3 regions of the Mesorhizobium sp. WSM1293 genome follow, and region 1 is predicted to be linked to each of the others. Evidence: riboswitches for the same ligand, from Rfam matches in the RefSeq annotation. Region 1 holds a riboswitch; each other region holds the start of a gene.

What was found. Region 1 has a riboswitch for cobalamin ahead of M729_RS0101575 (DUF1636 family protein). Riboswitches for the same ligand answer to the same signal wherever they lie in the genome.
Region 2: linked by a shared signal. The riboswitch ahead of metE (5-methyltetrahydropteroyltriglutamate--homocysteine S-methyltransferase) and the one ahead of M729_RS0101575 (DUF1636 family protein) in region 1 are both predicted to bind cobalamin.
Region 3: linked by a shared signal. The riboswitch ahead of M729_RS0105465 (aromatic ring-hydroxylating dioxygenase subunit alpha) and the one ahead of M729_RS0101575 (DUF1636 family protein) in region 1 are both predicted to bind cobalamin.

The regions. Positions count from the first base shown of each region.
Region 1 is NZ_AZUV01000001.1:306,629-316,175, forward strand. Features, by position in the region: gene M729_RS0101570 (winged helix-turn-helix domain-containing protein) at 1-635, shown strand, start outside; cobalamin riboswitch at 666-870, shown strand; gene M729_RS0101575 (DUF1636 family protein) at 909-1,337, shown strand; gene cobW (cobalamin biosynthesis protein CobW) at 1,340-2,377, shown strand; gene cobN (cobaltochelatase subunit CobN) at 2,396-5,758, shown strand; gene cobG (precorrin-3B synthase) at 5,755-7,248, shown strand; gene M729_RS0101595 (precorrin-8X methylmutase) at 7,251-7,883, shown strand; gene M729_RS0101600 (precorrin-2 C(20)-methyltransferase) at 7,880-8,638, shown strand; gene M729_RS0101605 (precorrin-3B C(17)-methyltransferase) at 8,635-9,399, shown strand; gene M729_RS0101610 (cobalt-precorrin-6A reductase) at 9,363-9,547, opposite strand, start outside.
Region 2 is NZ_AZUV01000048.1:215-4,014, forward strand. Features, by position in the region: partial or broken gene M729_RS0130255 (PfkB family carbohydrate kinase) at 1-190, shown strand, start outside; cobalamin riboswitch at 577-776, shown strand; gene metE (5-methyltetrahydropteroyltriglutamate--homocysteine S-methyltransferase) at 892-3,237, shown strand.
Region 3 is NZ_AZUV01000004.1:473-10,019, forward strand. Features, by position in the region: gene M729_RS0105450 (DUF680 domain-containing protein) at 1-17, opposite strand, end outside; gene M729_RS0105455 (DUF680 domain-containing protein) at 87-287, opposite strand; gene M729_RS0105460 (DUF680 domain-containing protein) at 367-564, opposite strand; cobalamin riboswitch at 1,075-1,277, shown strand; gene M729_RS0105465 (aromatic ring-hydroxylating dioxygenase subunit alpha) at 1,392-2,639, shown strand; gene M729_RS0105470 (hybrid-cluster NAD(P)-dependent oxidoreductase) at 2,665-3,765, shown strand; gene M729_RS0105475 (PqqD family protein) at 3,935-4,366, shown strand; gene M729_RS0105480 (hypothetical protein) at 4,415-5,464, shown strand; gene M729_RS0105485 (glycosyltransferase family A protein) at 5,461-6,213, shown strand; gene M729_RS0105490 (glycosyltransferase family A protein) at 6,269-7,021, shown strand; gene M729_RS0105495 (glycosyltransferase family A protein) at 7,021-7,698, shown strand; gene M729_RS0105500 (nucleotidyltransferase family protein) at 7,695-9,170, shown strand; gene M729_RS0105505 (FAD-binding oxidoreductase) at 9,211-9,547, opposite strand, start outside.

The DNA of each region.
Region 1 (9,547 bases):
ACCTGCCCGAGCGCGTGCTGCCGCAGGCGATCCTCGATCTGCCGGTGCCGACGCCTGAGGACGCGCACCGCGAATTGCTGCGCATTTCCGCCCGCGCCCACGGCGTGGCGACTTCAAGCGATTTGCGCGATTATTTCCGCCTGTCGCCGGCCGATATGAAAGGCCGGTTGGAGGAACTGGTTGAAACGGGCGAGTTGCTGCCGGTGTGTGTCGAAGGCTGGGACAAGGCGGCCTATCTTCACCGGGACGCCCGCCTGCCGCGCAAAGTCGAGGCCCGCGCCTTGCTGGCACCCTTCGATCCGGTCGTCTTCGAGCGCTCGCGCACCGAGCGGCTGTTCGATTTCCACTACCGCATCGAGATCTACACACCGGCCGACAAGCGGCAGTATGGCTATTATGTCCTGCCGTTCCTGCTCGGCGACCGGATCGTGGCGCGCATCGACCTCAAGGCAGACCGCCCGGCCGGCATACTGCGCGTCCATGCAGCCTATGCGGAGCCCGGTGCGCCGCCTGAAACCGCTGCGGAGCTGTTCGAGGAATTGAAGCAGATGCAAGGTTGGCTCGGGCTCGAACGCATCGAAGTGACGCCTGCCGGGGATTTGGGGCCGGCGCTGGCCGACATAGCCGTGTCGTAAGCTCGCGTTGACACCGCCGCCCGCAAAAGCCTAAATCCGGTTCCAGATGGTCCCTTGCCCGCAACGGCAAGGGCTAAGAGGGAATGCGGTGCGGGGCAAAATCCCAAATCCGCGGCTGTCCCCGCAACTGTAAGCGAAGAGCCAAGGCCGAAAACCACTGGGAATTCCCGGGAAGGCGGCTACCCAAGGCGATGACTCGCGAGCCAGGAGACCTGCCGTCTGCGACTGTAGAATCCGATCGCCCGGCGGGTTTCCGGGCAAGGAGCCCGATCTTTGGACCACGACAGCAGTTTTTCGGCTGGCACAGCGGATATTTCGTCCGGCCATGATGATGCCTTGGCCGGCGTCACCATCATCGTCTGCGGCTCCTGCCGCAATGAGACCGGCTCCGACGCTCATCCCCGCGCCGGCGAGTTGCTGACGGACGACACGCGCCGCGCCGCCGCTGGCGACGATATCCGCATCCGCAGCGTCGAATGCCTTGGCAATTGCAAGCGGCGCCTCAGCGCCGCGATCCTGCGCGACGGTTGCTGGAGCTATGTCTTCGGCGACCTGACCGCGACCAGCGGCGCCGACCTCGTGACAGGCGCAAAGCTCTTCGCCACCTCGAAAGATGGCCTGATCCCGTGGCGTGGCCGCCCCGATAGCCTCAAGCGCGGCCTCGTGGCCCGCATTCCACCCATCGACATGCTGAAGGATTGACCATGACCACTTCCGTATCCCGCGTTCCCTGCACCGTCGTCACTGGCTTCCTCGGCGCCGGCAAGACGACGCTGGTCCGCCATCTCCTGGAAAACGCCGGCGGCAAGCGCATCGCCATCATCGTCAACGAATTCGGCGACATCGGCATCGATGGCGAGATCCTCAAGGGATGCGGTATCGACACCTGCCCCGAGGAAAACATCGTCGAACTGGCCAATGGCTGTATCTGCTGCACCGTCGCCGATGATTTCGTCCCGGCGCTCGACCAAATCCTGTCGCTGACGCCGAAGGTCGACCATATCCTGATCGAAACCTCGGGCCTGGCACTGCCCAAGCCGCTGGTCCAGGCCTTTCAGTGGCCGAGCGTGAAAAGCCGGGTGACCGTCGATGGCGTCATCGCCGTGGTCGACGGACCGGCATTGGCCGAAGGCCGCGTCGCCAACGACATGGAGGCCCTCCAGGCGCAGCGCGCCGGGGACGAGACGCTCGACCACGACGATCCGGTGGAAGAAGTGTTCGAGGACCAGATCGCCTGCGCCGACCTGATCATCCTGTCGAAGAGCGACCTGATGGACGCCGCCGGCACCGCCCGCGCCAATGCCATCATTGGCGAACACTCCGCCCGCGCAGTGAAGATCGTGCCGACGTCGCATGGCAAGGTCGATCCCTCCGTGCTGCTCGGGCTCGGTCTCGCCGTCGAGGACGACATCGAGAACCGCAAATCCCATCATGACGGCGCCTTCGACCACGAGCATGACGACTTCGACACCTTCATTGTCGACATAGCCTCGGTCGCCAATCCCGATGAACTGGCAAAACGCGTCGCCACGGTCGCAGAAGAAGAGAACGTGCTGCGTGTAAAAGGCTTCGTCGAGGTCGGCGGTAAGCCGATGCGGCTGTTGCTGCAGGCCGTCGGGCCGCGCGTCAATCATTACTATGACCGTGCCTGGACCGCTGAGGATGACCGCCGCTCGCGTCTCGTCGTCATCGGCCTGAAAGGGCTGAACCGCCCGGCGATCGAGCGTATACTCGCCGGCTGATTTCGGACACGGGTCGCGATGCACATCCTCACCACGACATCCGCCTCGCTCGACGACCTCGCCGAGCCGGTCGATCTGCGGCAGACGCCGGCGGATATCGTGGCCCTGTCCTTCACCGACAGCGACCTCGCCGGACTGGCGGCGGCGTGGAGGACCGATGCCGACCGCCTGCCCTCGATGCGGCTGGCCGCACTGCGCGACCTGCGCCATCCCATGTCCGTCGACCTCTGGGTCGACAGCGTCGCCCGCCATGCCAAGATCATCCTCGTGCGCATCCTCGGCGGCTACGACTGGTGGCGCTACGGCTGCGACCAGCTTGCCTCGACCGCCCGCGAACGCGGCATAAAACTGGCGCTGCTGCCCGGCGAATGCCGCGACGAGGATCTGCGCCTGATCGAAGCCTCGACGCTGCCGCGCGAGGAGTTGGACGGCCTGCTCGACTATTTCCGCGAGGGTGGCCCGGCGAATATGAGCGCACTGGTGCGCAGGCTGGCGGGCTTGGCGGGACAGGATGCGGAAGTGATCGGCCCGGTGGTGGTGCCGAAAGCTGGTTTTTACGTGCCCGGATGTGGAGTTGTGGAGAAGCCGGACTTATCGAATGCTGGCGCTTACAACGTCAACGCTCCTATCATCCCCATCCTGTTCTATCGCTCGATGCTGCTGGCCGCCGATGTCGCGCCCATCGATGCGCTTGTTGAAGCGCTGCGGCAGCGCGGCATCGACCCAGTCCCGATCTTCGTCTCCAGCCTCAAGGACCCAACCTCCCTCGCCTTCGTGGAAACAGCACTGACGGCGCTGAAGCCCGCCGCCATCATCACCGCGACCGCTTTCGCCTCAGGCGCCGAACCCGGCATCGAAACGCTGTTCGACCGCGCCGGCGTGCCTGTCTTCCAGGTCATCGTCGCCACCACCCGCCGCGACATCTGGCAAAACAACCAGCGTGGCCTGGCACCCGCCGACCTCGCCATGCATGTCGTGCTGCCCGAACTCGACGGCCGCGTCCTCGCCGGCGCCATTTCCTTCAAGGGCGAGACCGAGACCGATCCCGCACTCGGCCACCGCGCCTTCGCCAACCGGCCGGAACCGGATCGCGTGGCGCAGGTCGCTGACCGCGTCGCGGCCTTCATCAAGTTGCAGGAGACACCCCGCGCCGGGCGCAAGCTGGCCATCCTGATCCCGGATTACCCTAGCGCTCCTGGCCGCACCGGCTATGCCGTGGGCCTCGACGTGCCGTCCAGCGTGCTCGCCATGCTGCATGACCTGAAGGAGCAGGGCTATGTGGTTGAGGGGATTCCGCAGACGCCACGTGGGTTGCTGGATTTGCTGGAAGCCAGCGATACTGGATTGGCCTTAGATAACTACATTGCCTTCTCGACGGAGTTGCCGACTGCGGCAATTACTGCGGTCGAAGCCGCTTGGGGCAAAGCGGAAGACGAAACAGGTTTGCGCGGAAGCTTCCCCTTCCGCGCCGCCACCTTCGGCAACGTCACCATCGCCCTCGCCCCCGACCGCGGCCGCTCCGTCGACCGCCGCGCCGACTACCACGACCCGACGCTGCCCCCGCGCCATGCGCTGATCGCCTTCGGCCTCTGGCTGCGCAAGTCGCTCGGCGTCCACGCGCTGGTCCATGTCGGCGCCCATGGCACGCTTGAATGGCTGCCGGGCAAAACCGTTGCTCTGTCGGAAAACTGCTTTCCGGAGATCGTCACCGGTCCCCTGCCCGTCATCTATCCCTTCATCGTCTCCAACCCGGGCGAAGCGGCGCAGGCCAAGCGGCGCATTGCCGCCGTCACCCTTGGCCATTTGCCGCCACCGCTGACCGGCGCCGGGCTGGACGAAAACCAGCACAAGCTCGAGCGGCTGGTCGACGAATATGCGCAGGCCGACGGGCTCGACCGTCGCCGCCGTGACCGACTGGCGAAACTGATCGTCGACACCGCGCAAAAAACCGGTCTCGCCTCCGAAGCCGGCGTTGCCAGAACCGACGCGCCCGACGAGGCCTTGCGCCGCATCGATGCCTGGCTCTGCGACCTCAAGGATTTCGCCATCAAGGACGGGCTGCATATCTACGGCCGCGCTCCGGAGGATGAGCCGGACGCCATGCGGCGACAAAGCGCTGAAGCCGAGAAGGCGGCGCTGCTTGCCGCGCTCGATGGCGGCCACGTCAAGGCCGGTCCGGCCGGCGCGCCTGCGCGCGGCCGCTCGGACGTCTTGCCCACCGGCCGCAATCTGTTCACCTCGGACCCGCGCACCATGCCGACGCCGACCGCCTATGATCTGGGCAAGGCCGCGGCGGAGGAAGTCGTGCGCGGCTACATGCAGTCGCATGGCGACTGGCCACGCTCGCTGGTCATCGATCTCTGGGGCTCGGCATCGCTGCGCACCGGCGGCGAGGAGATCGCTCAAGGCCTGGCGCTGATGGGCTGCCGGCCGCAATGGGATTTGGCCACCGGCCGCATCACCGGCATCGAAGTGCTGCCGCCGGCCACGCTCGGAAGGCCACGCGTCGATGTCACATGGCGCATATCAGGCCTGTTCCGCGACATGTTCCCGACCCAGATCGCGCTGATCGATGCCGCAGCCAACGCGGTTGCCGCGCGCGACGAGGACGATTCGGAAAACCCGCTCGCGGCCAAAACCCGCGCCGACGGCAAGATCAGCCCGCGCATCTTCGGCACCTCGCCGGGCACCTATGGCACCGGCGTCGAGGATCTCATGTCCTCCGGCGACTGGAGCGCGCGCGACGAAATCGGCCGCGCCTATCTCGACGCTACATCGCACGCCTATGGCGGCGCCGGGGGCGAAGGCATCTCCGCGCCCGGCGCCTTCGAGGGCCGCATCGCCGAAGCCGATCTTCTCGTCCACACCGGCGACGACCCCGGCCGCGACATCCTCGAGGGCTCCGCCGATGTCGCCTTCATCGGCGGCTTTTCCGCAGCAGTTGCGGCGCTCGGCAGGAATGCCGACGTCATCGTGCTCGACACCACGGACCCGCAAAAGCCGAAGCCACGCTCGATCAGTGAGGCCGTAGCGCGTGTCGTGCGTGCTCGCGCCGTTAATGCCCGTTTCATCGCTGGCCAGATGCGGCACGGCCCGCGCGGTGCCTCCGAATTCGCCGAAACCGTCGACCGGCTGGTCGGCTTCGCCGAAACCACGCACGCCATTTCGGGAACGCTGATCGAGGCGGTTCATGATGCCTATCTAGGCGATCCCATGGTCCGCGCCTTCATCCTGCGCGAAAACCCATCCGCCGCAAAAATCATCGCCGAGCGCTTCCTGTCGGCGCGCCGGCGCGGCCTGTGGCATCCCCTGCGCAATTCCATCGACGACGATCTCGCAGCCCTGATCGCCGAGGCAGAAGCGCTTGGGGTGGCGGCATGAACGCCTTCTCGCGCCGCGGCGCCTGTCCGGCTTTGTCGGCGCCGATGCAAACCGGCGACGGCCTGCTGGTGCGGCTCAACCCGGTCGCTGGGGGGATGTCGCCAGAGTCGTTGATCGGACTAGCCGAATCCGCTTTGCGGCACGGCAATGGCATCATGGAAGTCACCGCGCGCGGCAGCCTGCAGATACGCGGCCTGACGGCGCAAAGTGCTGCGCTGCTGGCGGCGGAGGTCGATGCGCTTGATATCGCGGTTCGCACCGGCGTGCCGGTCGAGACCGGGCCGCTGGCCGGCATTGATCCGCAAGAGATTGCCGATCCCCGGCCGCTGGCTGAACGTATCAGGGCTGCGATCGAAGAAGCTGGGCTCGTACAACGCCTAGGGCCGAAGGTGTCGGTCGTTGTGGACGGCTGCGGGCAACTCACCATGGATGCGGTCACGGCCGACGTGCGGCTTGCTGCGACGCGCACCGATGCGGGAGTTCGGTGGCGGGTGTCTGTCGCGGGTGACGGGCAGAATGCGAGGCCGCTGGCGTTTGCCGATCAAGGTGCGGCGCGCGATATTGCCGTTGCAGCTCTAAGGATGGTTGCAGAGAAAGGCCGCGAGGCTCACGCAAGGGATTTATCGGAGAGGCAATTAGTGTCTCTGGCGGGTTGGCTATGCTTGACGAGTTTGCGCGAGGCGCCCCCCTCTGTCCTGCCGGACATCTCCCCCTCAGGGGGGGAGATTGGCAGCTTCGACGCCGGCTTTTCCTTAACAACACCGGAGATTGGCGAAACCATCGGTGACGGCGCAATCTCCCCCCTAGAGGGGGAGATGTCCGGCAGGACAGAGGGGGGCGCCTCGCGCAAACCTATCGGCCTTTTCCCCTTAGCCGGCCACGCCACCGCCCTCGGCATCGCCCTGCCCTACGGCAGCATGCCGGCGGACAACATCATCGCCCTCGCCCAACACGCCCTCACCCTCGGCACGTCAGAAATCCGCCTCGCCCCCGGTCGCGCCCTGCTCTTCCTCGGTCAACCAATCGCCGCCAACCACCCCCTCCAGCACACCGCCGCCACCCTCGGCTTCGTCATCGCCCCCACCGACCCGCGCACGCGCATTGCCGCTTGCCCGGGCATGCCGGCCTGCGCCTCCGGCCGCATCGCCACACGCGACATCGCCGAGACGATAGCCGCTGAAACAGCCGACATCCTCGACTTCACCCTTCACATTTCCGGCTGTGCCAAAGGCTGCGCCCACCCCGGTCCGGCAGCGCTGACGATCGTCGGCGGCGAAAATGGAGCCGGACTTGTCGTGAACGCGACGGCAAAGGCCCTTCCTGCCGGCTACAGGCCGGGCTATGACGCCGCGCGCGGCATCGGCCGCGTCGCGGCGATGATCCGCAGCACACGATATCAAGGTGAAACCGCCGCCGCTTGCCTGACAAGGCTCGGGCCGGCCGGTATCGCCGAGGCCTACCGACAGGCCCAAACTGAAAAACGGAAATGAGCATGGCCGCCTACGACTACATCCATGACGGCACGGCGATCTACGAGCGCTCCTTCGCCATCATCCGCGCCGAGGCCGATCTGTCGCGCTTCTCCGAAGCCGAGGCCGATGTCGCCATTCGCATGATCCATGCCTGCGGCCAGGTCGAAGCTTCAAGTCATTTTGTGTTCTCCAAGGATTTCGTTGCCGCCGCCCGCACCGCTTTGGCGGCCGGCGCGCCGATCTTCTGCGACGCGGAAATGGTCTCGCATGGCGTCACCCGCGCCAGGCTGCCGGCGGGCAACGAGGTGATCTGCACCTTGCGCGACCCGCGTACGCACGAAATTGCCAGGCAAATCGGTAACACCCGTTCGGCGGCCGCCATCGACCTCTGGGGCGAGCGCATGGCCGGCTCTGTGGTTGCCATCGGCAATGCGCCGACCGCGCTATTCTATCTCCTGGAAAAACTGCGCGATGGCGCACCGAAGCCGGCGGCCATCATCGGCATGCCGGTCGGTTTCGTCGGTGCGGCCGAATCCAAGGATGCGCTGGCCGAGAACTCCTATGGCGTTCCCTACGCCATCGTGCGTGGCCGGCTTGGCGGCAGTGCCATGACCGCCGCCGCGCTCAATTCATTGGCGAGGCCTGGCCTGTGAACGCCTTTCTCAAAGGCCGCCTCGTTGGCGTCGGCACCGGTCCTGGCGACCCCGAACTGCTGACCCTAAAAGCCGCCCGCATCCTGGCCGAGGCCGATGTCGTGGCCTATTTCGCCAAGCGCGGCAACAACAGCAACGCCCGCGCCATCGTCGAAGCGCAGTTCCGGCCCGAAATGACGGAATTGCCGCTGCTCTATCCCGTCACAACCGAAATCGCCAGGGATCACGACGACTACCGCTCGCAGATCACGGCTTTCTACGAGGAGTCGGCCGAGAAGGTCGCCGAGCACCTCGAAGCCGGCAGAATGGTTGCGGTGCTGTCGGAGGGCGACCCGCTGTTCTACGGCTCTTACATGCATCTGCATGTGCGCCTCGCCCATCGTTTTCCGACCGAAGTCATCCCCGGCGTCACCGCCATGTCCGGCTGCTGGTCGCAGACCGGTATTCCGATCGTCCAGGGCGACGACGTGCTCACCGTGCTGCCGGGCACGATGAGCGAATTCGAGCTGACCCGCCGGCTGGCCGACACCGATGCCGCCGTCATCATGAAGGTTGGCCGCAACCTGCCCAAGATCAGGCGGGCGCTGGAGGCTACGGCCAAGCTGTCGCGCGCCGTCTATGTCGAGCGCGGCACCATGGCCGGCAGCGTCTCGATGAAGCTTGCCGACAAGCAGGATGACAAGGCGCCCTACTTCGCCATCGTGCTGGTCGCCGGCTGGTCCGGCCGCCCCGGCGCCGTGGGAGCGCAGGTATGAGTGGCCGTCTCACCGTCATCGGCCTTGGGCCCGGCAATGCCGATCAGGTCACCCCGGAGGCCAGCCGCGCTGTCGCCGAGGCGAAATTCTTTTACGGCTACAAACCCTATCTCGACCGGCTGGACCTGCGCCCGGACCAGACCCGCGTCGCTTCCGACAACCGCGAGGAACTCGCCCGCTCCAAGGGCGCATTGAGCAAGGCTGCAGAGGGCCATGACGTCGCCGTGGTCTCCGGCGGCGATCCCGGCGTGTTCGCCATGGCGGCGGCCGTCTGCGAGGCGATCGAGGCCGGTCCGGTCGAATGGCGCGCGGTCGATGTCGCCGTGGTGCCCGGCATCACCGCCATGCTGGCGGTTGCCGCCCGCATCGGCGCGCCGCTCGGCCATGATTTCTGCGCCATCTCGCTCTCCGACAACCTAAAGCCATGGGAGTTGATCGAACTGCGCCTGCTGGCGGCGGCCGGTGCCGGCTTCGTCATCGCGCTTTACAACCCGATCAGCAAGGCCCGCCCCTGGCAACTCGGCCGCGCCTTCGAGTGCCTGACCGCCATCCTGCCGGGCACCACGCCGGTAATCTTCGGCCGCGCCGCCGGTCGCCCGGACGAGCGTATCGAGGTCTACCTGCTGGCCGATGTCGAGGCTGAAAAGGCGGACATGGCGACCTGCATCATCATCGGCTCGCCGGAAACCAGGATTATCAAGCGCACGGAGAAGCCGGCGCTGGTCTACACGCCGCGCTCGTCCACGGGACGGACAAAATGATCGACCCCAAATCGATCGACAATGGCGGCCAGCGCTTCGACGGTTTCAGCCGAGGGCACGTCCGGCAGATCAGGCCTGCGGATCATGACCACCTCGATGCCAAGCGCCCGAGCCGAGGCGATCTTGCCAAAGGTCGCCTCGCCGCCGC
Region 2 (3,800 bases), on a different contig from region 1:
GGAACTGGTCGACACGACGGGCGCCGGCGATCTCTATGCCGCCGGCTTCCTGCATGGCTACACGCAAGGCCGCGACCTGCAGACCTGCGGCGACCTTGGCTCACTGGCGGCCGGATTGGTGATCCAGCAGATCGGCCCCAGGCCTCGGCAGAATCTGCGCCGCGAGGCTGAGCAGGCGGGGTTGTTGTAGGGCAGCATCTCGGCCACGCATTGCCCACCTTTCCCTTTTGCAGGCTGTCCAGGCAAGCGCGTGTAAATCGAACGCGTACCAGTCCGAGAAGCATGCCGGTTTTTCTCCAAATTTCTGATTGTTGAGGCTCAGGAACATTGGCGCACTTCGGGCCAGTACTGCCGCCCGATGATGAATGGCCAACACGGGCCCTTTGACGAAGTCGTTTTGAGACGGGATCGTACAAGAGGCAGATTGCCCGAGGGGCGAGCCACAGTCTGCAACATCGGAGCCGCAGAATGCTCAGCTCTACGGCGACATGGGACGTGGAACAAGCCGCAGGCGAACAATTTACATAAACACATAAACATTTCTTTATACGGCATTGACAAGAAATTGGGCTGCTGCGATTGTTCGCATGTCGTGGTTCTCCGCAAGGCGTTGCCGTAGCGGAGCTAAGAGGGAAGCCGGTACATGCCGGCGCTGCCCCCGCAACTGTAAGCGGCGAGCCAAACCCAACAATGTCATTGGGGCGAATGCCCCGGGAAGACGGGGCAGAGGCTGTGACCCGCGAGCCAGGAGACCTGCCTCGGTAAACAACGTCCACAGGCGGGGTGTCTGGTGGCTGCGGCAGCTCGGCGTTGATGCCGGCCTGCTAGCGCCTTCCTTGCCCCCCGCCCCAACCATCGGGGTATGGAATGAATGTCTCCCAGCAAGTTCCCATAGCAACGCTTGGCGTGCCGCGTATCGGTCGCCGGCGAGAACTGAAATTCGCTCTCGAAAGCTACTGGTCCGGAAAATCGTCTGCTGCCAACCTTCTGGCGACGGCGAAGGCACTGCGTGCCGCCAGTTGGAGCGAGCAGCACGACCGCGGCGTGTCGAAAATCCCGTCGAACGATTTCTCACTTTATGACCATGTGCTCGACACCGCGGCAATGGTCGGCGCCGTGCCAGCTCGTTACGGCTGGACGGGCGGCGAGGTCCCGCTCGACATCTACTTCGCGATGGCGCGCGGCACGCAAGGCGATACCGCGGGTTGCGGACAGGCCAGTCACGGGCATGCAGTTCAGGGGCAGCGCGTAACCGCGATGGAAATGACCAAATGGTTCGACACGAACTACCACTACATCGTGCCGGAGCTGGGCGACGATCAGACCTTCGCCCTCTCGTCAACCAAACCAGTCGATCACTTTCTGGAGGCAAAAGAGCTCGGCATCCATACACGCCCGGTCATCCTTGGACCGGTGACCTTCCTCAAGCTGGCGAAGTCTCCCGATCAGGGCTTTAATCCCATAGCGCTGCTACCGCGGCTGCTGCCCGTCTACGAGCAACTCCTGCAGAGGCTGGAACTCTCGGGGGCCGACTGGGTGCAGATTGATGAGCCGGCGCTTGTGCTCGACCTTAACCCGAACGAACGAGCTGCCTTCGAATTCACCTACGGCCAGCTGTCGAATGCCGCGCCCAAGTTGAAAGTTATGTTGGCTACCTATTTCGGGCCGTTGGGAAACAATCTCGAGACCGCGGTTTCGCTGGGCCTGGCGGGCCTGCATCTCGACCTCGTGCGCGCTCCCGAGCAATTGGAGACGATTGGTCGGCTCGCACCGAAGGATCTGGTGCTCTCGCTTGGCTTGATCGATGGCCGCAATGTCTGGCGCGCGAACCTGACCGCCATTCTCGACCGCATCAAGCCGGTCATCGCCGGTTGGCCGCTCGACCGCGTCGAAATTGCGCCTTCCTGCTCGCTGCTTCACGTGCCGATGGACCTGCGGATGGAGACCGCGCTCGATGTAGACGTCCGTTCGTGGCTGGCATTCGCCGCCCAGAAGACTGAAGAGCTGCTCGTGCTGGCCCAAGCCTTGTCCGAAGGCTGGGAGGCCGTAACAGGCGGGCTGAAGGCTTCTGATGAGGCGGCCGCCGCGCGCGCAATGTCGACAAAGGCCCATGATCCGCTCGTCCGCGGGCGCGTCAGCAGCATTGACGGCGCCATGAAGCAACGAAAGAGCGCATTTGCCAAGCGCTCGAGAGTCCAGGCTGACACGCTCGCCCTGCCGTTGTTCCCGACGACGACCATCGGGTCCTTCCCGCAGACGCCCGAGGTGCGCAGGGCACGCTCCGCTCATGCGAAGGGTCGGCTGAGCTATATGGACTATCAGACCTTCCTGAAGAAGGAGACTGAGTGGGCCGTCCGTTGGCAGGAGGAGATCGGGCTCGACGTGCTGGTACATGGCGAGTTCGAACGAAACGACATGGTGCAGCATTTCGGCGAGCAGTTGTCCGGCCTCGCCTTCACCCAGCATGGCTGGGTGCAAAGTTACGGCTCCCGGCTCGTGCGCCCTCCCATCATCTTCGGCGACGTATCGCGGCCCAATCCGATGACGGTTCTCTGGTGGCAATTTGCCCAGTCGCTGACGAAAAAGCCGGTGAAGGGCATGCTCACGGGCCCAGTGACGATTCTTAACTGGTCTTTTGTTCGCGACGACGTACCTCGCGCCGAGGTCTGCCGCCAGATTGCACTCGCCATGCGCGATGAAGTGGCCGACCTCGAAAGAGCTGGCGCAAGAGTGATCCAGATCGATGAGGCTGCGTTTCGCGAAGGCTTGCCCCTGCGGAAGTCCGAGTGGAAGCATTATCTCGGCTGGGCTGTCGAATGCTTCCGGCTCGCCTCGACGGGTGTAGAGGACGCGACTCAAATTCACACCCACATGTGCTATTCGGAGTTCAATGAAATCATCGACTCGATTGCTGAACTGGACGCGGACGTGATTTCAATCGAGACGTCGCGCTCCAAAATGGAACTGCTGGACGCCTTCACCAAGTCGAAATATCCGAACGAAATCGGTCCCGGCGTCTACGACATTCACTCGCCACGTGTCCCCGAGATCGGCGAGATCTTGCATCTTGCCCAACTGGCTCGCGAGCGACTGTCGGACGGCCAACTGTGGGTGAATCCGGACTGCGGCCTCAAAACAAGGAAATGGGAAGAGGTCCGCCCTGCCCTCATCAACATGATCGCTGCAGCCTGCGCGCTGCGGGAGAAAGTGCAGGCGCAGGCCGCTGGGCCACTGTGACCGGCAAACATGTGACCCGCGGGCCTCGCGGATAATTTGAGGCAGAAAGGACGGCATCGAAAAGCCGCGAAGACGTCGGTCGACGCGTGCGAGTCCACCCTTGTCGTCCAGCCGAAGGCCGCTGGACGGCTGAGCGGCGGGGCAGGATTTGGGACGCCGATTCTGGTCCGAGGACGGATGATTTCGGCCACGAAATGGAGGAAGGCGGTTTTGTCCGTGAGCTTCTGCCTCACAGGGCCAGCGGCCGACAGACGCGAGGGATCAACGCTTGCAGATGCCGCCTGAGCACTGGCACTATCGAGATATCGGCGGCGAGGTCGACCCATCAAGAGCGTCGGTGTCGATTTGACTGCGTCGCATGTGGCGGACATCGACAAAATAGCCATACCGCCCAGCCGCAAGCTGCGACCATTCCTCATCGTGCGAATTGAAGCCGGCTGCATCTGGCACGGCGTGTGCTCCGCTCCTGCTGAAGTTCCGCTAGGACAGAGCTTTTCACGCGCGCACGGCTCGCGGTGGTGTGTTGCTTCGACACAAACGCCCCCGTGGACATTACGATCGGT
Region 3 (9,547 bases), on a different contig from region 1:
ATAAGGATCTTGTTCATTTTAGTCTCCTGAATTCTGGATTTCGCCAGGACGGCAGACACAGCTGCCGTCGGTTGCGAAATTGGTTGTTAGCGACCGAAGAGGTTACGGTCGCTGCCCTGAGCGGGCGTCTGGGCAGCCGGTTCCGAGGTCTTGGTGGAAGCCGTGTACGACTGGTCCACAGCGGCGGCAGGCTGGTTGGGGCCGTTCGAACCGTAGTTGTCGCTGCCCGCGAAAGCGCTGCCGGTGATGGCCAGAACGGCGGCGGCAGCAATGAGGATCTTGTTCATCTTGAATACTCCTGAATGTCTGAATTTCGCCACGGCGGCGGGCAAGCCCGCCGTCGACCGGGAAACTGGGAATCGGCTGTTAGTTGTTGCCGAAGAGGTTGCGGTCAGCACCCTGGGCAGGCGCCTGAGCAGCCGGTTCCGACTTCTTGGTCGAAGCGGTGTACGAGCTGTCGACAGCAGTGGCTGCCGCGGCGTTGGAACCGTAGTGGTCGCTACCAGCGAAGGCGCTGCCGGAAATGGCCAGAAGGGCTGCGGCAGTGAGAATGATCTTTTTCATTTTTGGTACTCCAGTATCGTCTTTTTTCCGTCCGTCTAGCGGCGTGTCTTGGAAATGAAATCGCGTCGTTCGGACAGCCCCGATGTGGGAGGGCAAGGTCGTCTTTTCCAATCACGAAGTTGTTCCGTGTGGACCATGAATCCACACCTTGAAATTGTGCCAACGGAATCTAGGGATGCATTTTTCTTCTTCATATCAGTGTGTTAGGTGTAGACACTTGATTGATCACTGACTGTTTCAGAGGCCCAGCGTTCACACCGTCCTGCACGCACCGTCAACAGAAACGAACCGTTCGGTTCGATTTTAGGGCAAGCTAATAGTCACTTTTCGAAACCGTTAACCTTTTTTGACCCCCGCGAAGGGTCGGATTCGGGAAGATCGCAGCCGGCAAATGGCCGCCCGGGAGGTGGGATCTCGGCCCGCGACGAGCTGCAGTAGCGTTTCGCATGCCGTGTCGCGCCGCATGGATACGATGTCGTTTTCATGCCGACGGCGCGCCCGCGATCGTGGTTAGATCATACCATCTCAGGTGCCGCTTCGTGACGACGAGGCGGAGAATTGGGAAGCCGGTCAGAATCCGGCGCTGCCCCCGCAACGGTGGTGGAGTTCAAGTCGCAACGGGAGACCACTGGGCAACCGCCTGGGAAGGTGTCGCGATGGTCCGCAAGGACAACTCCAGAGCCCGGAAACCAGCCCGAGATTTTTAGACTCGACTGATCGCGGTGGGCGGTCAAGAGGTGGATAGCGCATGTCCGGCACACAGCCGGCCTGTGTTTCAATCCTTCCTCCATCACCACCAGTTCAGTCCTTAGAAACGAGGACAGGACATGGATATCCGCAACGACATGCTGAGGCTCCTGAAGGGGCGCCGGCAAGGCTTTTCGCTGGAGCAGCCCTTCTACACCGATCCAGACTACTTCAAGCTCGACATGGAGCTGATCTGGTATCGCGACTGGCTGTTCATCGGCCATGATTGCGAACTGCCTAAGCCGGGCAGCTACATCACCGTGCAGGTCGGCGACTATCCGGTCGTCCTTGTCCGCGACCAGCACGGCAAGATCAACGCCTTCCACAATTCCTGCCGCCATCGCGGCAGCCGCGTGTGCAACACGGAGAAGGGTACCGCGGCAAAGCTCGTCTGCCCGTATCATCAGTGGACCTACGAGCTGGACGGCCGCCTGCTGTTTGCCCGCCAGATGGCCGACGGTTTCGACAAGAGTGATTTCGGCCTGAAGCCGGTCGCCTGCGAGAGCGTCGGCGGCTACATCTTCATCTGCCTGGCCAAGGAACCGGCAGATTTCGCGCCGATGCGGGCGATGATCGAACCCTATCTTTTGCCGCACCGGCTGCGTGAAGCAAAGATCGCCTTCGAGAGCACGATCGTCGAGAAGGGCAACTGGAAGCTGGTCTGGGAAAACAACCGCGAGTGCTACCACTGCGCCGCCAATCATCCCGAGTTGTGCAAGACCTTCCCCGAGGCTCCAACCGTAACCGGCGTCCATGGCGCCGACAGCGACCCTGAAATGGTCGCACACTGGGCCAGATGCGAGGCATCAGGCTTGCCGAGCAAATTCCGCATCGATCCGGCAGGGCAGTACCGCGCCACCCGCGCGCCGCTGCTGCGCGATGCCGTCAGCTACACCATGACGGGAAAACGGGCGGTCCAGAAGAACCTGTCCGACAGCGTTTCAACCGACCGCATCGGCTCCTTGCTGCTCTATCACTATCCGACGACCTGGAACCATATCCTCGGCGACCACGCCGTTACCTTCCGCGTGCTGCCGATCAGTGCCACGGAAACCGCGGTGACCACGAAATGGCTCGTCCACAAGGATGCGGTCGAAGGCGTCGACTACGACCTCGCTGAGCTCACCCATGTCTGGACCGAGACCAACGACCAGGACCGCCGCATCGTCGAGGAAAACGCCTTCGGCATCCTGTCGCCGGCCTATGAACCAGGCCCCTATTCGGAGCTGCATGAGGGCGGCGTGATCCAGTTCGTCGAGTGGTACGCGTCGTTCATCGGGCCGCGCCTTGCCGAAGGCGGCCGGCCGGCCCTGCGCAGCGTCGCCTAGCCCAGGGGACAAGAGGATGAATGCGATGACGGACCTTGGCCTCTATCGCCATCTCGACCAGATGACGCCCTGGAACGACAGGCTGCAGGTGCTGGAAGTGATCGGCGTCAGCGACGAAGCGCCTGACGTGAAGACCTTCACCTTCCGCTCCGACAACCAGACCTGGTTCCGCTACAAACCGGGGCAGTTCGTGACTCTGGAACTGCCGACATCGGACGGGCCGCTGATGCGCACCTACACGCTGTCGTCCTCGCCGTCGCGGCCGTTCTCGATCGCGGTGACGGTCAAGGCGCAGGCGGGCAGCACCGGTACGCGCTGGATGTTCGACCATCTGACGCCCGGTTCGCACGTCAAGGCCTATGGGCCGACCGGCGACTTCTCGCTGCACAGCCACCCGGCCGCCAAATACCTGTTCATTTCGGCCGGTTCCGGCGTGACGCCGATGATGTCGATGCTGCGCTGGCTGAACGACTGCGCGCCATGGACCGATGTCGGCTTCGTCAACTGCGCGCGCCGCCCGGAAGAGATCATTTTCCGCAAGGAGCTCGAACTGCTCGGCAGCCGCATGCCTGGGCTGTCGCTCGGCTTCATGATCGAGGAGCGGTCGAGCCGCGAGGGCTGGTTCGGCCATATGGGCCGCATCGACGCGATCCGGCTGCCATTGCTGGCGCCCGATTTCCGTGAGCGCGAGATTTTCTGCTGCGGCCCCGATCCTTTCATGCGCGCCGTGCGCGGCATGCTGGACGCCGCCGGCTTCGACATGGCGAAATACCATCAGGAAAGCTTTGCCGCGCCTGCCGTGGAGGAGATCCCGGCGCCGTTCTCGCCGCCGGCGGAAGACGGCGCCGCTGCCACCGTGGAGGCCGTGACACCGATCCGGTTCTCGCATTCCGATGTCGATGCCGAATGCGTCGCCGGCCAGACCGTGCTGCAGACGGCACGCGCCTCGGGGGTGCGGATTCCCGCCGCCTGCGAGTTCGGCCTGTGCGGCACCTGCAAGGTGAGGAAGGTCGCGGGCGACGTGGAGATGAGCCACAATGGCGGCATCCTCGATCACGAAATCGAGGACGGCTTTATCCTCGCCTGTTGCTCGAAGCCGCTTTCGGCGCTTGAAATCGAGGCGTGACCGGCAGGCACGGTCAGAGACTGTCCATGCCCGCGCGGCCTGCAGCTGCGCTCGCCCGGGCCTACGCCATCTTGCCAAAAACCCTGCAAATGGTTAGACGCCTGCAACGGTGGGGTTGACCGTAGGGCCCGAAGATCATCTCCGCGGCCTGCTTCGGCGGGGAGCAAACATGCGACAATCCGGCGTATATGCCATTGCCAGCAAGGATATCGTCTTTGAATCCTTCGATGGCGAAGCCGTCGTTCTCGACCTGACCACCGGTAAATATTTCGGCTTCTCTGATTCAGGCAGCAGGCTTTGGGATGCACTGTCGTCCGGCGTGCCTGCCTCCGAACTGGTCGGCGCCGCGACCGGAATTGGCGCCCTCGATGCCGCCGCGATTGACGGCTTTGTTTCACAATTGCTCGAATTCGGTTTGCTGGCGGCCGCAACCGATGGCGTGGCAAGACCGGTTCCCAGCGAATTGCTGGCTCAGCTCGCCGCTGCCGGCGAGCCCCTCAAGGTCGACATCCATGACGACCTTGCCGACCTCATTGTCGTCGATCCCATCCACGAGGTCGAGGAGCCCCTCGGCTGGCCCGCAGTGAAGCAGGCCAACTGAGGCGCCCGCCAGGCTCTCGTTGCCGGACAGCTCCGGAACAGGCAGACCATGCCGAACGTCACTCTCGAAAACCTGACTGACTACGCACGTCATGTTCTGGCGCAAGCGCAGAGCAGCGCCGCGCATTATCCACTGACCTGCAAGGTGGGCTTGCCGCATCTGGAGTTGACCGCTCATGTGAGTGCCGGCGCGTTGGCGGATGCCTTCGCTCATGGCTTTGTCACGGCTCCGGACAACCGAGCGCCTGCCGACATCTGCCGCATCTTCGTCGCACATCCCGGCATTGACGGCATCGCGGCACCGGCCAGATGGGGCCAAGGACCCTTCACGCAGCATGGCTTCGCCACCAGGCTGGCGGAAGCCGGATTGCGCGGCAACCATTTCCATGACCTGGATTTCTGGCAGTTCTATGATCCGCAACGTCGCGTTGGCGTGCAATTGATGGCCTCGGCCGATGCCTTTCCACCGTGGGAGCCGGGAGCGCCGCTGCGCCCCTTCCTCCATTGGGAATATGCGGCACGTGGCATGCGGCTGGCCCATGCGGGGACGCTCGGCACCAAAGGCAGGGGCGTACTGCTGGCCGGCGCGGGCGGCGCCGGGAAATCCGGGACCGTCGCCGCCGGCCTCCTCCACGGGCTGGACAGCGTCGGCGACGATTATGTGCTGGTCGACCTCTCCAACGGCGTGACTGCCCGCCCGTTGTTTTCAACACTCAAGCAGGATCCCCAGGGATTCGCGCGACTTGGGCTGAAGCACCGGCTGAAGGCGCACGGTCCGCTCAACTGGCAAGGCAAGCATGCTTTTCACATTGACGACATTGCGCCACGGCCGGTGCCCGAAACTCTGGACATCGTTGCGCTGCTGGTGCCACATATCGGCGGAGGCGAGGCAAGTTCGATCGTGCCGGTGTCGCGCAGGGATGCCATGATTGCCTTGGCGCCGTCCGGCATAGCGCAGATGCCGGGCGAGCGGGAGAGCGGCTTTCGCTTCTTCAGCGACCTGACCCGCCTGCTGCCGTGCTATCGTCTGTCGCTGGGGACGCAGCGACAGGAGATAGCCGGCACGATTGCGGACTTTCTTGTGCGGGGCGCTTCGTGAAACTGAGCGTGATAATGCCCGTCTACAACCGTGAGCGCTATGTCGTTTCGGCATTGCGCTCGCTGGTGCGGCAGCGGGACGCCGCCGATCTCGACATCATCGTCATCGACGACGGTTCGACCGACGGCTCTGCTGAGGCCGTACGCTCGATGATGCGCGAAAACCCCTGCATCCGACTCTTCCAGCAATCGAACATGGGCGTGGCCAGGGCGCGCAACGCCGGGCTGCGGCAACTGCCGCCGGATGCGGAGTTCGTGTCATTCCTGGATTCTGACGACATCTCGCTGGCCGGACGGTTCAAGGCCGATCTCGCCCGCTTCGAGGCTACCTCCGGGCTTGAGCTAACCTATTCGCTGATGACGCTGGTCGACCGGATCGACGACGAGAAGCTCGAGCCGGAGGCGGACTGCTGTACCATGACGCTTCGCGGAATTTCGCTGAGCACCGCTCTCTTCAGTCGAACGCTTGTCGATCGCATCGGCCATTTCGACGAGGACTTTGAGCAGTCCGAGGACACGGATTATCTGTTGCGAGTCTTCGAAACCGGTCCGCGCTACGAATTGCCGAACACCGTCGCGATCTACTACCGACGCCACGCCGGAAATGTCACCAAGGAACATAGCGGCAGGGTCCGCAACCACTTGCGTGCAATCCACAAGTCTATGCGGCGGCGCAAGGCCGATCCGTCACGGCGAGAGGTCCAGGGCATCTTCGAATTGAAGAGTCCCGCCGATTGGCGGATGCCATGATGCTCGAGACAATCGGCTCGGATCAGCCAAGCCCGCAACGCTGCTGGAGACGCCGATGAGGCTGAGCGTCATCATGCCGGTCTACAATCGCGAACAATTCGTTGGCCTGGCGCTGCGCTCGTTGCTCAGGCAGCGCGAAGACATCGATCTCGACATCATCGTCATCGACGACGGGTCGACCGATGGCTCGGCAGCCGTCGTACGGTCGTTGATCGACGAGGCCCCATGCATTCGTCTTTTCCAGCAGATCAATGGCGGGGTCACCAAGGCGCGCAATGCCGGGCTGAAGCAGTTGCTGCCGCAGACGCGTCTGGTGTCGTTTCTCGATTCGGACGACATCTCCCCGATAGGCCGCTTCAAGGCGGATCTCGCCTGCTTCGAAGAGGATCCTGGCCTCGAGCTGACCTATTCGCGCATGACGCTGGTCGACAAGATAAATGGCGAGACACTGGAACCGGCCGCCGACAGCCACTCCATCACCGTGCGGGGGATCCACCTGTCCGCCGGGATCTTCGCGCGAGACCTCATCGAGCGCACCGGTGGTTTCGACGAGGATTTCAAACAGGCCGAGGACACCGACTATCTGTTGCGTATCTTTGAGAGCCAGGCAAAATACGTTATGCCCGATACGGTGGCTCTCTATTACAGGCGTCATCCCGGCAACATGACCAAGGAAGCCGATGTGCCCTTTCGCGAGTTCATGCGCGCCATTCACAAGTCGATGAAGCGTCGCAAGGCCGATCCCAGCTTGCGCCGGGTGGAGGGGATCTTCGACTTCAAGGATCTCGCGCAGTGGCGGTTCCTTTGATGGCAGGCTATGGCGTCGTCATTCCGGCTTTCAACGCGGCCGCCACCATAGGCGCGGCCCTGAACTCCGTTCTGGCCCAGACGGCAAAGGCGGAGGCCATCGTTGTGGTCGACGACGGTTCGACCGATGATACGGCCGCGGTGATCGATGCGATGAACTTGCCGGTGACGGTGCTGCGACAGGACAATACCGGACCCGGCAGCGCAACGACCCGTGGCATTGCGGCACTCTCGACGCCGCTCATCGCGACGCTCGATGCCGACGATTTGTGGTTGGCGGACAAGATCGAAAAGCAGCTGGCCTATCTCGACCGTCATCCCGGGACAGCGGGCGTCTTTACGCATTGGCGGACGTTTCGCGGCGACAGCCCCGATTTGCCCGATGCGGCCAGTGGAGCGGGCTGGTCGCGCACGACGATGATGATCCGCCAGGAGGTGGTGCAGAGCGTCGGTCCCATCATCGACCCACCAGGCGGTCGCGGCGAGATGATCGACTGGATCGCCCGGGTTCGTGAGGCAGGCTTTGTACTTGCCATGCTCGACGACGTGCTTGCATTGCGCCGCATCCGTCCGGGCAGCCTTTCCTACGGCCGCGATCCGGCACGCGACCGGGGCTATATCCAGGTCGCAAGGCTCGCCATGCAGCGGCGGGCCCAGAACAAGGCGGGCTCCAGTTGAACGCCAGGCCTGTTCGCCGCATCAGCCGCCGCTTCCCGGACTATGGCTGGTCGTGGCCCACCGGCCAGTTGGACCTGTTGCTGAAGGCGGCGCTGCTCTCCGATGAGGACGCAGCCGCTGCCTGCGCCGCGCGCTGGCTCGACGAGAACGACATCGACCTCGTCTCGTTTCGAGAACATCGTCTGCTCGCCGCCATCTCCGACAGGTTCGGCAGAAAACTGGCCGGGCATACCGCGCACCCGCGCCTCGTCGGCCTGCAGAAGATGCTGTGGACGAAGTCGCGTATGGCGATGCGCGAGGCCGAGCCGGCGCTGAAGGCGATGGCCGACGGCGGCGCCGACATCATGCTGATCAAGGGCGCCAGCCGCATTGCCTTGAACGCGTCGGCGCAGCGTGGTCGGGTGGCGCATGACATCGACATACTGGTGCGCCCGCGCGACATGGCTGCCGTCTTCGACATCTTGCGCGACCGCGACTGGCAGATCGCCTCGGGCGTCAGCGCGCAATATCTGCGAACCCGGTTGGCGTCGCTGCGGTCGATGAACTTCTTCAAGGGCCGTTTCGGCGACATCGACCTGCACCAGCTCGGCTATGATGGGTCGCAGACGAGCGCGGAAGACGACCTGGCGATCTGGCAACGGGCGGTCCCGGCACAATTCAGCGGCGTCGCGGTCTTCGTGCCATCGCCGGCCGATCGCATGGCACTGGCCATCGCCCATGGCGGCCTCGACGCCCACACCCACAGCGACTGGCTTGTCGACTGCGCGGTCGCCATCCATGCCGAAGACGTCGATTGGGGGATGTTCCTCGACATCGTCGGAAGACGCGGCCTGGCGGTTCCAGCGGCGGTGGCGTTATCCTATCTGGCGTTCGAGATCGGCATTCCGGTGCCGGAACGGACAATGGCCAGAATCTTCGAGATGGCCGACCGGGCTGGCCTGTCGCGTTGGTCGTCGGTTCTGCAAGCCAAGCCGCGCACGGATTTCGGCGGCCTGGTCTGGCTGTCGCGCGGCCTTGCCAAGCAGTTGCGCCTGAAGCGGAAGAAGGGCCGGTTGCAGCAGGAGCCGCCCGCCAAACCCTGGCGCGGGAGACCGGCCGCGGGCAAGCCGCAAGCCGCATCGGCGCCTCTGGTGTTTTCGCAGGCCATCGCCTGTCCGCAAACGACCGGCGACATGATGCTCGACATCACCGTCAGGATCGGCGTTCCGCCGGTCCGGCGCCGCATCGAAATGGAGATCAATGACGGTGGCGAGCATATCGCTCGCCTGCGTGCCGTGGCTATCAGCCGATCCGGCAGGGAACGCGTGCTGCATTTTCGCGGCAAGGTGACGCTCGACGGCGCGCGAGTTGCCTTGACGCTCGAGGCGCGACCATCGCGACAGTTTCGCGAGTGGAACGACGCGGCCACGGTGGCCGCCTATGGCGCCTTGCCTTTCCAGTTGCTGTCGGCGGGTTTCTTGCCGATCGGCTGAAGGCGAATCCGACGAACCTTTCTCGCAAGGCGGCGTCCGCTCAAACTCCGTAGCGTTCGGTGCGGATAATTTCGGCTGCAACGCCGGCATCGATCAGCGCCTGGGCTGCCGCGGAAACGAAGGCATTGGAGCCGCAGACGAAGGCGAGACCGGGCGGCTCGGGCAGCCGCGCCATGGCTTGCGCCATCATCGCGACGTCCACCCGCCGCGCATAGTCGGCCGGGCGGCGTGCGGCTTCGCGGGTCAGTGTCAGCACCAGCTCGAAGCCGTCCTGACGCTCGTCGAGGGCGATCAGCTCGTCACGAAAGATCACTTCGTCCCAGACCCGGACCGAAAAGACCAGGACGACGGGCACCGCTGAATTCCGTACGGCGCGG